DNA from 2 places in the Bradyrhizobium sp. 18BD genome. Region 1 is predicted to be linked to the other one. Evidence: riboswitches for the same ligand, from Rfam matches in the RefSeq annotation. Region 1 holds a riboswitch; the other holds the start of a gene.
What was found. Region 1 has a riboswitch for S-adenosylmethionine ahead of RAD16_RS14860 (O-succinylhomoserine sulfhydrylase). Riboswitches for the same ligand answer to the same signal wherever they lie in the genome.
Positions count from the first base shown of each region.

Region 2: it holds a riboswitch for S-adenosylmethionine, as region 1 does, so the genes downstream of both, metX (homoserine O-acetyltransferase MetX) here and RAD16_RS14860 (O-succinylhomoserine sulfhydrylase) in region 1, are expected to answer to the same signal.

Region 1 is NZ_JAVAYL010000007.1:91,054-97,258, reverse strand. Features, by position in the region: gene RAD16_RS14875 (OpgC domain-containing protein) at 1-305, shown strand, start outside; gene RAD16_RS14870 (SGNH/GDSL hydrolase family protein) at 305-1,084, shown strand; gene RAD16_RS14865 (SGNH/GDSL hydrolase family protein) at 1,097-2,080, shown strand; gene RAD16_RS14860 (O-succinylhomoserine sulfhydrylase) at 2,152-3,339, opposite strand; SAM riboswitch at 3,413-3,492, opposite strand; gene RAD16_RS14855 (2'-deoxycytidine 5'-triphosphate deaminase) at 3,573-4,709, shown strand; gene RAD16_RS14850 (PAS domain-containing protein) at 4,814-5,227, shown strand; gene RAD16_RS14845 (hypothetical protein) at 5,332-6,205, shown strand, end outside.
Region 2 is NZ_JAVAYL010000038.1:10,398-16,602, reverse strand. Features, by position in the region: gene RAD16_RS39685 (prephenate/arogenate dehydrogenase family protein) at 1-370, opposite strand, end outside; gene hisC (histidinol-phosphate transaminase) at 367-1,461, opposite strand; gene RAD16_RS39675 (chorismate mutase) at 1,496-2,344, opposite strand; SAM riboswitch at 2,566-2,645, shown strand; gene metX (homoserine O-acetyltransferase MetX) at 2,731-3,948, shown strand; gene metW (methionine biosynthesis protein MetW) at 3,964-4,626, shown strand; gene RAD16_RS39660 (alpha/beta fold hydrolase) at 4,742-5,605, opposite strand; gene RAD16_RS39655 (TIGR02594 family protein) at 5,823-6,205, shown strand, end outside.

The DNA.
Region 1 (6,205 bases):
TCACCGTGCGCTTCCTGCCGCGCGATTGGCCGGGCCTCAAATCGCCCTGGCTGCGGCCGCTGATCCTGTGCGGCTCCCATTCCCTCGAGATCTTCTGCCTCGGCGTCTTCCTCGCCTTCGCCGGCCATTTCATCCTGGCCGAAGTCTCCGGCGGCGCAGCCATGCATGCGCTGATTAGTCTCTCCGGAATCCTGATCATGTGGGGCGTTGCATGGGTGATTTCGTGGTACAAGCGCGTGGCTGACAAGAGCGGTGCGAAAACCAAAAACGCCGTCGGCAACGCCGATCTGGCGGGAGGGGGCTGATGAAGGCGAAGGTTCTCCTGAGCCTGATCCTGCTATGCGGTGGCCTCGCCGCGCCCCAGGCGCGCGCGGGCGATGCTGCGCCTGCAGATCCAGCCGTGCCGCCGGCCTGCGAATTGCCGTCCTATCTGCTCACCAGCGAAAGCCAGCTTCCCAAGGTCGCCGAGGCCGTCAAATCCGGCAAACCGCTTGAAATCCTGGTCATCGGCACCGGCTCGACCCGGATTCCAGCCTCCGAGGACGCGTCCTATCCGGCGCGGATGCAGGCGATCTTGAAGGAGAAGCTGGCGCCGACCGAGGCCGTGCACGTCTCCGTAGAAATACAGAGCAAGAAGACGGCCGAGGAGGCGGCCGGAACCTTCGTTAAGCTGATGGAAGCAAAAAGGCCTACTTTGGTCATCTGGCAGACCGGGACCGTGGATGCTATGCGATCCATCGATCCCGATGATTTTCGTGGCGCGGTGACCGAAGGTGTTGTCGCGTTGCAGCAAGCGGGGGCTGATGTCGTCTTGATGAATTTGCAGTACAGCCCGCGCACGGAGACCATGATCTCGGTGCCGCCTTACCTCGATAATCTGAAGGTGGTGGCGCAGGAGCACGATATTCCGTTGTTCGACCGTTTCGCGATGATGCGTCAGTGGAGCGACCAGGGTCAGTTCGACCTGTTCAATCCCGCGCACGGACCGGAGTTGGCGAAACGAGTCCATGATTGCCTTGGCCGGGCGTTGGCACAGTTCGTGGTCGACGCAGCCCATCTGGGCCCGGCCCAGCAGCAAAATTGAGGTCTAGCGTTAATGAGTTCTCTCCGCCCTTTTTGCCTGACGGCATGGCCGGCTGCATCTGCAGCGGCCCTGCTGCTGTTGCTGTCGCCGGTATCGCAGTCGCGCGCGCAGGCGCAAGCCGCGCAGGCGACGCCCTCGCCGGCACAGCCCGCTAATCCCGCCCAGACCACGGTCGCCGCGACCCAGCCGACCGCGCAACAGCGCGGCGTCACCTCGCGCGCCATCGACAAGGTGAAGGAGGTCGCCAAATCCGCCGGCGACATCTTCAGCCGCGTGCCGTGTCTCGCGCCGAAGGGCGACTCGAAGACCATGGGCTCGCTGCCGCATGTCGCGGCAAAACTCGTTGCAGGCAAGCCCGTCGTGATCGTCGCATTCGGTTCGTCCTCCACTGCGGGCTATGGCGCGACCTCGCCGGAGTTCAACTATCCGAACCGTCTCGCTGCGCAGTTGCGGCGGAAATATCCGACCGCCGACATCACCGTCATCAATGCCGGCGTCGGCGGCGAGGACGCGCCCGAGATGATGAAGCGCCTCCAGAAGGAGGTGATCGACGTGCATCCGGATCTCGTGATCTGGCAGGTCGGCACCAACGCGGTGCTGCGCAACCTCGATCCCGGCGACACCGCCAAGATGGTCGAGGACGGCATCTCCCACATCCAGGCTGCCGGCGGCGCCGACATCGTGCTGGTCGATCCGCAATATTCGCCGGCCGTGAACCAGCGGCCCGAGAGCGCCGGCAAGATGGTGAAGCTGCTCGGCAAGGTCGCCGAGCTCCGTCACGTCGGCATCTTCCCGCGCTTCGAGGTGATGCGCGACTGGCACGAGAAGCAGGCGATCCCGGTCGAGAGCTTTGTGATCGCCGACGGCCTCCACATGAACGATTGGGGCTATGCCTGCTTCGCCCAGCTGCTCGGCGACGACATCATCCGCTCTGTCGGCCAGATCCAGCTCGGCGTGAACGTGCCCGCGGACGTGCGGGCGTATCGGCCGATGTAGAGGCGAATAGGGAATGGCGAGTAGCGAATAGGGATTGATCTATTCGCTACTCACTATTCGCCATTCGCCCGTCACGCCCTCTCCAGCGCCGCCGTCAGATCCTCGATCAGATCATCGGCGTGCTCCAGCCCTGCGGAGAAGCGGATAAAGCCCTCGCTGATGCCGAGCGCGGCGCGATCCTCCGGCTTCAGGCGCTGATGCGTCGTGGTGGCCGGATGCGTCACGAGGCTCTTGGCGTCGCCGAGATTGTTCGAGATCTTCGCCAGCTTGAGCTCGTTGAGCACGCGGAACGCGGCCGCCTTGCCGCCCTTGACCTCGAAGCCGACCAGCGTCGAGCCGCCGCGCATCTGCTTCTTCACCAGCGCGGCCTGCGGATGATCGGCGCGGCCAGGATAGACCAGCCGCGAAATCTTCGGATGGCTCGCCAGCACGTCGGCGATGCGCGCCGCGCTCTCGGTCTGCGCGCGCACGCGCACGCCCAGCGTCTCCAGGCCCTTGAGCAGGACCCAGGCGTTGAACGGCGAGATCGACGGGCCGGTCTGGCGCATGAAGTTATGAATGTGCTCGGCGATGAAGGCTTCCGACGACAGGATGATGCCGCCGAGACAGCGGCCCTGGCCGTCGATGTGCTTGGTCGCGGAGTACACGACGACGTCGGCCCCTAACGCGAGCGGGCTCTGCCAGATCGGCGTCGCAAACACGTTGTCGACGACGAGCCGCGCGCCGCCTTTGTGCGCGATCTCGGCGATGCCGGGAATGTCGAGCACGTCGAGCGTCGGATTGGTCGGGCTCTCCAGGAAGAACGTCTTGGTGTTGGGCTTCACCGCGCGCTGCCATTCATCGAGATTGGCACCATCGACCAGCGTGGTCTCGATGCCGTAGCGCGGCAGCAGGTCCTGGATGACGTAGAGACACGAGCCGAACAGCGCGCGGGAGGCGACGACGTGATCGCCGGCTTTCAGCGGCGCCAGGATCGCGGTGGTGACCGCCGCCATGCCGGTCGCGGCCGAACGCGCCGCTTCGGCGCCTTCGAGCTCGATCATGCGGCGCTCGAACATCGCGATGGTCGGGTTGGAGTAGCGCGAATAGATGAAGCCGGGATCCTCGCCCTTGAACCGCGCCTCGCACTCCTCGGCGCTGTTGTAGACGTAGCCCTGGGTCAGGAACAGCGCCTCCGACGTCTCGCCATATTGCGAGCGCAGGGTGCCGGAATGGACCAGGCGGGTTTCGGGACGGTAGGTGGCAGGCGACTTCGACATAGGACCCTCCGATATGACCGTCGAGCGAAAACGGTCACAAAAAAACCGGCCTGGATATATCCACGGGCCGGGATCACAGAGGTCCCCGGCCTGTTTAGCGACTTATTTAACGTGGCTGCAAGCCGGCCGGCTCAAATCACCACGGGATAAGTGATGCTCATATTCCGCAATGCCCTTTCCGTCAAGGCGTCCATCGGATAGCCGTAAAAGGCTAGTATTTCCCGCATGTCCGGATGTATTTGAGCCCTGATGAGGACCCCCGGTTGACGTTCACGGTCGCGCCCGACGCCAATGGTATCCTGCCCGACCGCATGATCGCGGCGATGGCGGAGGCGGGTCTCATCCTGCCCGCATACGATTTCGTCGAAAGCCAGATCCAGCCGGCCAGCCTCGATTTGCGCCTGGGCGACATCGCCTATCGCGTCCGCGCGAGCTTCCTGCCGGGGCCCGGCGCCACCGTTGCCGAGCGCATCGACGAGTTGAAGCTGCATGAGTTCAGCCTTGCCGACGGTGCGGTGCTGGAGACCAACTGCGTCTACATCGTGCCGCTGCTCGAGAGCCTGGCGCTGCCGCCGGAGATCGTCGCGGCCGCCAATCCGAAAAGCTCGACCGGACGTCTCGACGTTTTCACCCGCGTGATCGCCGACGGCACCCGCCGCTTCGACATGATCGGCGCTGGCTATCACGGTCCGCTCTACGCCGAGATCAGCCCGAAGACGTTTCCGGTGCTGGTGCGCGAGGGCTCGCGCCTGTCGCAGGTGCGCTTCCGCACCGGCGATGCCATCCTCACTGCCGATGAACTCGATACGCTGCATGGCACCGAGCGCCTCGTCGACGTCGACGATGCCGATCTCTCCGGCGGCGTTGCCGTGTCGGTCGACCTGTCGGGCGAGAAAGCCAACGGCTTCGTCGGCTATCGCGCCAAGCGCCACACCGGCGTCGTCGACGTCGATCGCCGCTCCGGCTATGCGGTGGAAGATTTTTGGGAGCCGATCTCGGCCCGTCCCGACGGCAGCCTGATCCTCGATCCCGGCGAGTTCTACATCCTCGCCTCGAAAGAGGCCGTGCAGGTGCCGCCCGATTACGCCGCGGAGATGGTGCCGTTCGATCCGCTGGTCGGCGAATTCCGCGTGCATTATGCCGGCTTCTTCGACCCCGGCTTCGGCTATGCCGGCGCGGGCGGGCTAGGATCGCGCGCGGTGCTCGAAGTGCGCTCGCGCGAAGTGCCGTTCATTCTCGAGCACGGCCAGATCGTCGGCCGCCTCGTCTACGAAAAAATGCTGGCGCGCCCCGATGCGATGTACGGCCAGCGCATCGGCTCGAACTACCAGGCGCAGGGCCTGAAGCTGAGCAAGCACTTTCGGGTGTAGCACGGTCTTGTAGCCCGGATGGAGCGAAGCGAAATCCGGGACACTTTCACTTGTGGCACGATCCCGGATTACGCTGCGCTCCATCCGGGCTACGAGGTGGTGTCATGACCGATCAATCCCAGCTCGACGCAAACATCCTCAACCACGTCGCGGACGCGCTGATCTATTCGGATTGCTCCGGCACGATCACGCGCTGGAATCGCGCATCGACCAACCTGTTCGGCTTTGACGCGGACGAGGCGCTCGGTCAGAATCTCGACCTGATCATTCCCGAACATCTGCGCGCCGCGCACTGGAAAGGCTTTGAGGCCGCACTTGCGAGCGGAACGATGAAGCTCGCGGGACGGCCGACGCTGACCCGCGCGCTGCACAAGAGCGGGCGCAAGCTCTACATCGAGATGACCTTCGCGCTGGTGCGTGATGCTGGCGGTAACGTGCTCGGATCGGTTGCGATGGCGCGCGATGTCACTGAGCGCGTCGAGCGCGAGCGCGCCGCGAAAGCTGCACAAAATTCGTGATGCGGAATTGGCGGGCCGCTGTGCAGGGCTCCCTGCATGCGCGTCATGTTGCCTGCTCCCTGGAGCAGTGACACACTCGATCAAAACAACGATCGGGAGCGAACATGACCGCCGCATCAGACCCCGCGCAGGAAGCGCAATGGAAGCGCTGGCGCGCGGTTGCCGACCTCTACCACGCCTATTTCACCGGCCTCATCCTCACCGTCGTCACGCGGCGCGGCACGGCGGATGCCGCCGAGTTCGTATTCCGCGTGTTTCGCAGGCAGCAGCAGGAGCGCTTCCTGCCCGGGCTGAGGAAGCTCGGGATCGATCATCTGCCGCCGGCGGTGGCGGCTGCGCAATATCACTACCTCTCCAACTGGATCGGCGGCGTGCATGTCGAATACATGTATGAGAGCGACACCAAGGCCTGGATCCGCTATCCGCCACCGCGCTGGATCTGGAAGGGCACCGCGATCTGCGGCGTGCCGGGCGAGGTCTCGCGCGCGATGCTGCGCGGCTGGCACGCCAACAACGGTGTCGCGCTCGGCGATCTCCGCCTGGCCTTCATCTGCACCAAGCAGAGCGTCGACGGCCAGGACGGGCTCGAAGGCTATTATCATCAATACGACCATCCGCTCGAGCTGGATCAGCGGCTGGTGTTCGCGCGGCATCTGGAGGCGCCGCTGTTCGATGCGAGGACAGCGCCGGCGCTGCCCGTCGCGAGCTGGCCAAAACCGCGGCTCGAAAAAGCCTATCGCAACTACGCGATGGAATATGTCCGCACCGCCGCACCTGTGATGGTGCAGCTGTTCGGTCCGGAAGATGCCGGCTACCTCCTGCACCTCACCGGCAAGCTGATCGGCATGCAGTATTTCGATGAGGTCGCAGCAGCGCTCGCGATGAGCCGCGGCGGCGCGAATGAATTCGCATCGTTCCTGAACGCGCTGTTCGCCGCGCAGGATGATGCGGCCGAGACCACGAAGTCCGAAGGCAGTT
Region 2 (6,205 bases), on a different contig from region 1:
CCGGCACGAAGTGGATGTTTTTCGGCAGGTGTGGCGCCATGTCCCTGACGATCGCGCCCTTGACGGAGCCGACGTCGGAGACGATCGCGCCGGGCTTGAGGTGCGGCGCGATCTCCTGCGCCACCGGCCCGCAGGCGCCGACGGGAATGCAGAGGATGACGAGATCGGCGTCCTTCACCGCTTCCGCATTGGTCGCCACGACCTGGTCGACGATGCCGAGCTCGATCACGCGCGCACGCGTCTTCTCCGAGCGGGCGGTGGTGACGATCTCGCCGGCCAGCCCTTGGAGCTTCGCAGCGCGCGCGATCGAGCCGCCGATCAGGCCGAAGCCGATCAGCGCGACGCGCTGGAAGTGCGGGGTCGCGCTCATTTGCCGGCCATGAAGTCGCGCAGGCCGTCGACGACGAGGCGGTTGGCCTCCTCGGTGCCGATGGTCATGCGCAGGGCATGATGCAGGCCGTAATTCTTCAGCGCGCGCAGCACAAGGCCGCGCTTGGTGAGATAGGCGTCGGCCGCGTCTGAGGTCTTGCCGGTCTCCGGAAAGTGGATCAGCACGAAATTGGCGACGCCCGGCGTCACCTTCAGCCCGAGCTTGGTGATCTCCTCGGCCAGCCAGTTGCGCCAGGTCTCGGTGAACTGTTTCGACATCGCCTGGTGCGCGGTGTCCTCGATCGCGGCAACCGCGGCATACATCGCCGGCGTCGACACGTTGAACGGGCCGCGGATGCGGTTGACGGCGTCGATGATGTGCTCGGGGCCGAACATCCAGCCGATGCGCAGCGCGGCGAGGCCGTGGATCTTGGAGAAGGTGTGCGTCACCACGGTATTCTCCGTGGTGGCGACCAGCTCGATCCCCATTTCATAGTCGTTGCGCGAGACGTAGTCGGAATAGGCCGCGTCCAGCACCAGCAGCACGTGCGAGGGCAGGCCGGCGCGCAGGCGCTTGACCTCGTCGAACGGGATGTAGGTGCCGGTCGGATTGTTGGGGTTGGCGAGCCAGACCAGCTTTGTCTTCGGCGTCACCGCCTTGAGGATGGCGTCGACGTTGCAGGTGAGGTTGGTCTCCTGCGCGATCACGTTCTTGGCGCCGACCGCCATGGTCGCGATCGGGTAGACCAGGAAGCCGTGCGTGGTCGAGATCGCCTCGTCGCCATGGCTGAGATAGGTGTGGGCGAGCAGATTGAGGATCTCGTCCGAGCCGGCGCCGCAGATGATGCGGTTGGCGTCGAGACCGAAGCTGCGGCCGATCGCTTCGCGCAGCACGCGCGAGGTGCCTTCCGGATAGTCCTCGAGGTGATCAGCCACCTTCTTGAAAGCCTCGATCGCCTTGGGCGAGGGGCCGAACGGCGTCTCGTTGGCCGAGAGCTTGAACACCTTGCGGCCCGGCTCCGGCACCGGGGTCTTGCCGGGCGTGTAGGGCGCAATATCGAGAATGCCGGGATTCGGCACGGGGCGGGACATCTTCAACTCCGGAATAGCTTAAGCGGTACGCGATCTACGAATTCGGCCCGGTCGGGGCCACCGTATAGCGCGTTGCGTGGCTGCCGACGAGGGCCGTAGAGCGCACCGAGGCCCCCGCTTCGATCAGGGCAGCCTTGATCTTGTCGATGCTGGTTGCGCTGGTGACCGAGACCAGCAGCGCCGCGCCGTCGAAGGCGGTATCGGGCACCGCCACGATCTCGGCCAGCGGCGACAGCGCCCGCGCGACCTCGGCATTCCACCCGGACACGCGCACGCTGAAGGTTTCGACCTCAGTCACCACGGCGCTGTCGGCGACGCGCGAGATCGCAAACACCGGCAGCGCGGCCGGATGGTCGGCACGCTCGACGAAGGGCATTCGCGCGATGATCTTCGGCGCGCCGGCTGCTTCCAGCTCCAGCCACCACGGCGTGCGGCTCGAGGTCGCCGAGACCAGTGCCAGGTCGCCCTTGGACCTCGCCACCGCCTCGACCGCGGCCTGCGCGCTGAAATGCGCGACGTAAGGCACCGTGAAGCCGAAATGGAAGCGCACGGAATCGCGCATCGCCGGCTCGCTCACCGAGATGTCGGCATGCACCGAGAACGGCGCCTGGACGTAGGTGAAGGTCGAGATGATGACGCGCCAGATGCTCTCGACCGTGTCGAGCGGCAGGATGCCGCGATGGCGTTGCACGATGTCGCGCATCATCGAGGCTTCGCGCGCCGGGCGGAACGCCGAGCCAACCTCCTGGGTCTGCTTCACCTGGATCAGGCGGTCGATGATGTCGCCGCGCTGCATCAGCAGGCGATGCATACCCTCGTCGATCGCGTCGATCTCCTTGCGCAATTCCTGAAGCGATGGTGGCGCGGGCGGGCGTTGGGTCATATCTGACTTGGACTTTTGAGAGCTTGGGCTGTTGAGAGGCGTTCCAATACGGATCGGCCAAGTAAATTGGTAAGCTCGGATCCGCTGCGGTCGATGTCCTGATTAGGCAGTCGGGGCGGCGAAAGCAAAGAGAAATGACACCCCTTCAGGCCAAGATGGCAGAGACGAATTTGGCTCATCCCGGCCACGACTTGACGAAAACCGCCCAAGACAGTAGGTTTTGCCTGTTCCGTGGTCATTTGAGCCGGCCGGCTTGCAGCCACGTTAAAAAACTCGCTAAACAGGCCGGGGACGCTTCCGATCCCGGCCGAACCTATCGTTCAGGCCGGGTTTTTCATGGCCTGATGTCAGCGGCGGTCCAGCTTCCGTCGCATACGAGGTCGATGATGGTTGGCGTCAAGTCGATTCCAAGTCCTGCGATCAGTGCCCCCGCGATCAGTGCCGACGACCGGTCGCACGAGGTCGATCATCCGAGCTCGCAGGTCGCGCTGTTCGGCACCGACCAGCCGCTGCGGCTCGATTGCGGCGTCGATCTCTCCCCGTTCCAGATCGCCTATCAGACCTATGGCGAGCTCAATGCCGACCGCTCCAACGCGGTGCTGATCTGCCATGCGCTGACCGGCGACCAGCACGTCGCCAATGTGCATCCCGTCACCGGCAAGTCCGGCTGGTGGGAGACGCTGGTTGGCCCCGGCCGGCCGCTGGATCCCAGCCGCTACTTTATCATCTGCTCCAACGTGATCGGCGGCTGCATGGGCTCGACCGGGCCGGCCTCGATCAATCCCGCGACCGGCAAGGTGTGGGGTCTCGATTTCCCTGTCATCACGATTCCGGACATGGTGCGTGCACAGGCGATGCTGATCGACCGGCTCGGCATCGACACGCTATTCGCGGTGGTCGGCGGCTCGATGGGCGGCATGCAGGTGCTGCAATGGACCGCGGCTTATCCCAAGCGCGTCTACTCCGCGCTGGCGATCGCCTGCGCGACGCGGCACTCGGCGCAGAACATCGCGTTCCACGAGCTCGGCCGCCAGGCCGTGATGGCCGATCCCGACTGGCACAATGGCGGCTATGCCGATCACGGCATCCATCCGCATCGCGGCCTCGCGGTCGCGCGCATGGCCGCGCACATCACTTATCTCTCGGACGCCGCACTGCACCGCAAGTTCGGCCGGCGCATGCAGGACCGCGAGCTGCCGACCTTCTCGTTCGACGCCGACTTCCAGGTCGAGTCCTATCTGCGTTACCAGGGCTCGTCCTTCGTCGAGCGTTTCGACGCCAACTCCTATCTCTATCTCACCCGCGCGATGGACTATTTCGATATCGCCGGCGACCATGGCGGCGTGCTCGCAAAGGCGTTCGCGGGCATCCAGACCCGCTTCTGCGTGGTCTCCTTCACCAGCGACTGGCTGTTCCCGACCTCGGAATCGCGCGCGCTGGTGCATGCGCTGAATGCCTCGAGCGCGCGGGTGTCGTTCGCCGAGATCGAGACCGATCGTGGCCACGACGCCTTCCTGCTCGACGTGCCCGAATTCTTCGACATCTCCCGCGCCTTCCTGCAATCGGCGGGCAAGGCGCGCGGGCTCACCGACAAGAACGACTGACGAGGACGGCTAGCGATGTCTGTACAGGAAGTGCTGCCGCTCGGCGGCGCCGTTGCGGAGCAGCCGGCCCAGTTTCGCGCCGATCACCTGCTGGTCGCCGAGATGGTCAAGCCGGGCTCGAAGGTGCTCGACGTCGGTTGCGGCGAGGGCGATCTGCTTCAACTGCTGGAGAGCCGCGGCATCGACGGCCGCGGCATCGAGCTGTCGCGCGAGGGCGTCAACCGCTGCGTCGCCAAGGGTCTCGCGGTGGTGCAGGGCGATGCCGACACCGACCTCGTCAATTACCCGGATGACGCCTTCGATTACGTGATCCTGTCGCAGACGCTGCAGGCGACGCGGCAGCCGAAAGTGGTGCTGGAGAATCTGCTGCGCATCGGCCGCCGGGCCATCGTCTCGTTCCCGAATTTCGGCTTCTGGCGGATGCGCCTGCAGCTCCTGATCGGCGGCCACATGCCGCGCACGGAGAATCTGCCGGCGACCTGGTACGACACCGCCAACATCCATTTCTGTACCATCAAGGATTTCGTCGAGCTCTGCGACGCGATCAACGTCAAGATGGAGCGCTCGGTCGCGCTCGATCTCTATGGCCGCCCGGTGCCGCTGAACCTGCCCTGGTGGGTGTGGAACATGTTCGGCGAGCAGGGCGTGTTTCTGCTGAGCCGGGGTTGTGGAAAATAGTTCCTCCGTCATTGCGAGGAGCTCTTGCGACGAAGCAATCCAGATTGTCTCCGCGGAGAGATTCTGGATTGCTTCGCTATGCTCGCAATGACGGAGTGTGTGGTGCTGCGTCGCCTTAATGCGCCGCCAGCGACCTCGGATCGCGCGCCGGCCAGCGGCCGGCTTCGACCAGCGTCACGAACCGCTCCACGCTCTCGTTGAACAGCGCGGGCTCTTCGAGATTGAGCACGTGGCCGGATTTTGGAAACATCGCGAGACCCGCGGCCGGCAGATGCTTCTTCAAAAACAGGCTCGCGCCGACGCAGGGATCGTCCTCGTCGCCGCAGATGATCAGCGCGGGCGTCGGCACCTTCCTAATTGCATCCGTCAGCGTGTAGATCGACGGACGCCCGCCCTGGAAGCCGCGCATCGTGTTGGCGGAGCCCTTTGCATCGTGCCGAGCCAGTGCGGCGTAGAAATCGGCGTGGCCACGCGGGTCTTTCACCAGGAAGGGAATCCGGCTCGGCGCCTCGCGCGTGACCTTTGCGACTTCGGCGGAGCCAAGCGTCTCGAACTGCTCGGCATTGGCGCGACATTGCTTGCGCCAGATCTCCAGGTTCTCGAGCTCCGAGCCGGAGCCGACGCCGGCCAGCGTCATCGACAGCGCGCGCTCCGGCGCGTTCAGCCCGATCTGGAGCGAGGAATAGGCGCCCATCGACAGACCGACGAGATGTGCGCGCACGATCTTGAGATGATCGAGCACGGCGAGCGCGTCGGTGTAGAAATGCTGAAAGGTGTAGACCTCGCCGTCAGGCACGTCCGACGGCGTGTAACCGCGCGCGGAATAGGTGATGCAGCGGTGGCCGCACGAGAAGTAGCGCATCTGCGGCTCCCAATTGGTGTAGTCGGCCGCGAACTCGTGCAGAAAAATAATCGGCGTTCCCTGACCCGCTTCCTCGAAATAGATGCGGACGTCGTCCCTGGTCGTGGCGTGGGGCATTAACTGTTTCCCTCTCTTCAAGCCGCGATTGCAGGATCGCAGTTAATGTTGTTGTCCGCAATGCGGCAGCATCCAACCAGCACCAACACAAAATCATCGCAGCTATTCACTGGGGGCGGCGTCTTTTTCTCGCCACATCGGACCGCTTAACGGCCGGACACATGTCGGCCACCGCACGGGCCGGCCTGGAAGTGGGGGTGTCAGTTAAGGATGAAGAATGGTTGAGTTGTTTGCGTCTCGCCTGTCGCGTTGTGTTGTTGCGATGGCGATCTTCTTCGCGGCGGTTGCCGCATTCGTTTCTCCGGCCTCAGCGCGGCCACATCATCGTCATAGCGCAGAGCGGCACGCTTACGTGCACCATGCCAGACATCATCATTATCGCCACCATGCCCGCAGCTCGCGCTTCGAGCGCAGCGCGGCGCAGTTGCAGGCGAGCGGCTTCGGCGACACGCAGGCCAGCTATGATCCGAACGCCAACAGCGGCGGCGCGGCCAATAGCGCCATGGCTGCAAGCGGCAGCTTCGGTGGCGGATCGGGCCTCGTGTCCGAGGCGCGCCGCTATCTCGGTGGCAATCCGACCGGGCGCGGCAGCCTGTGGTG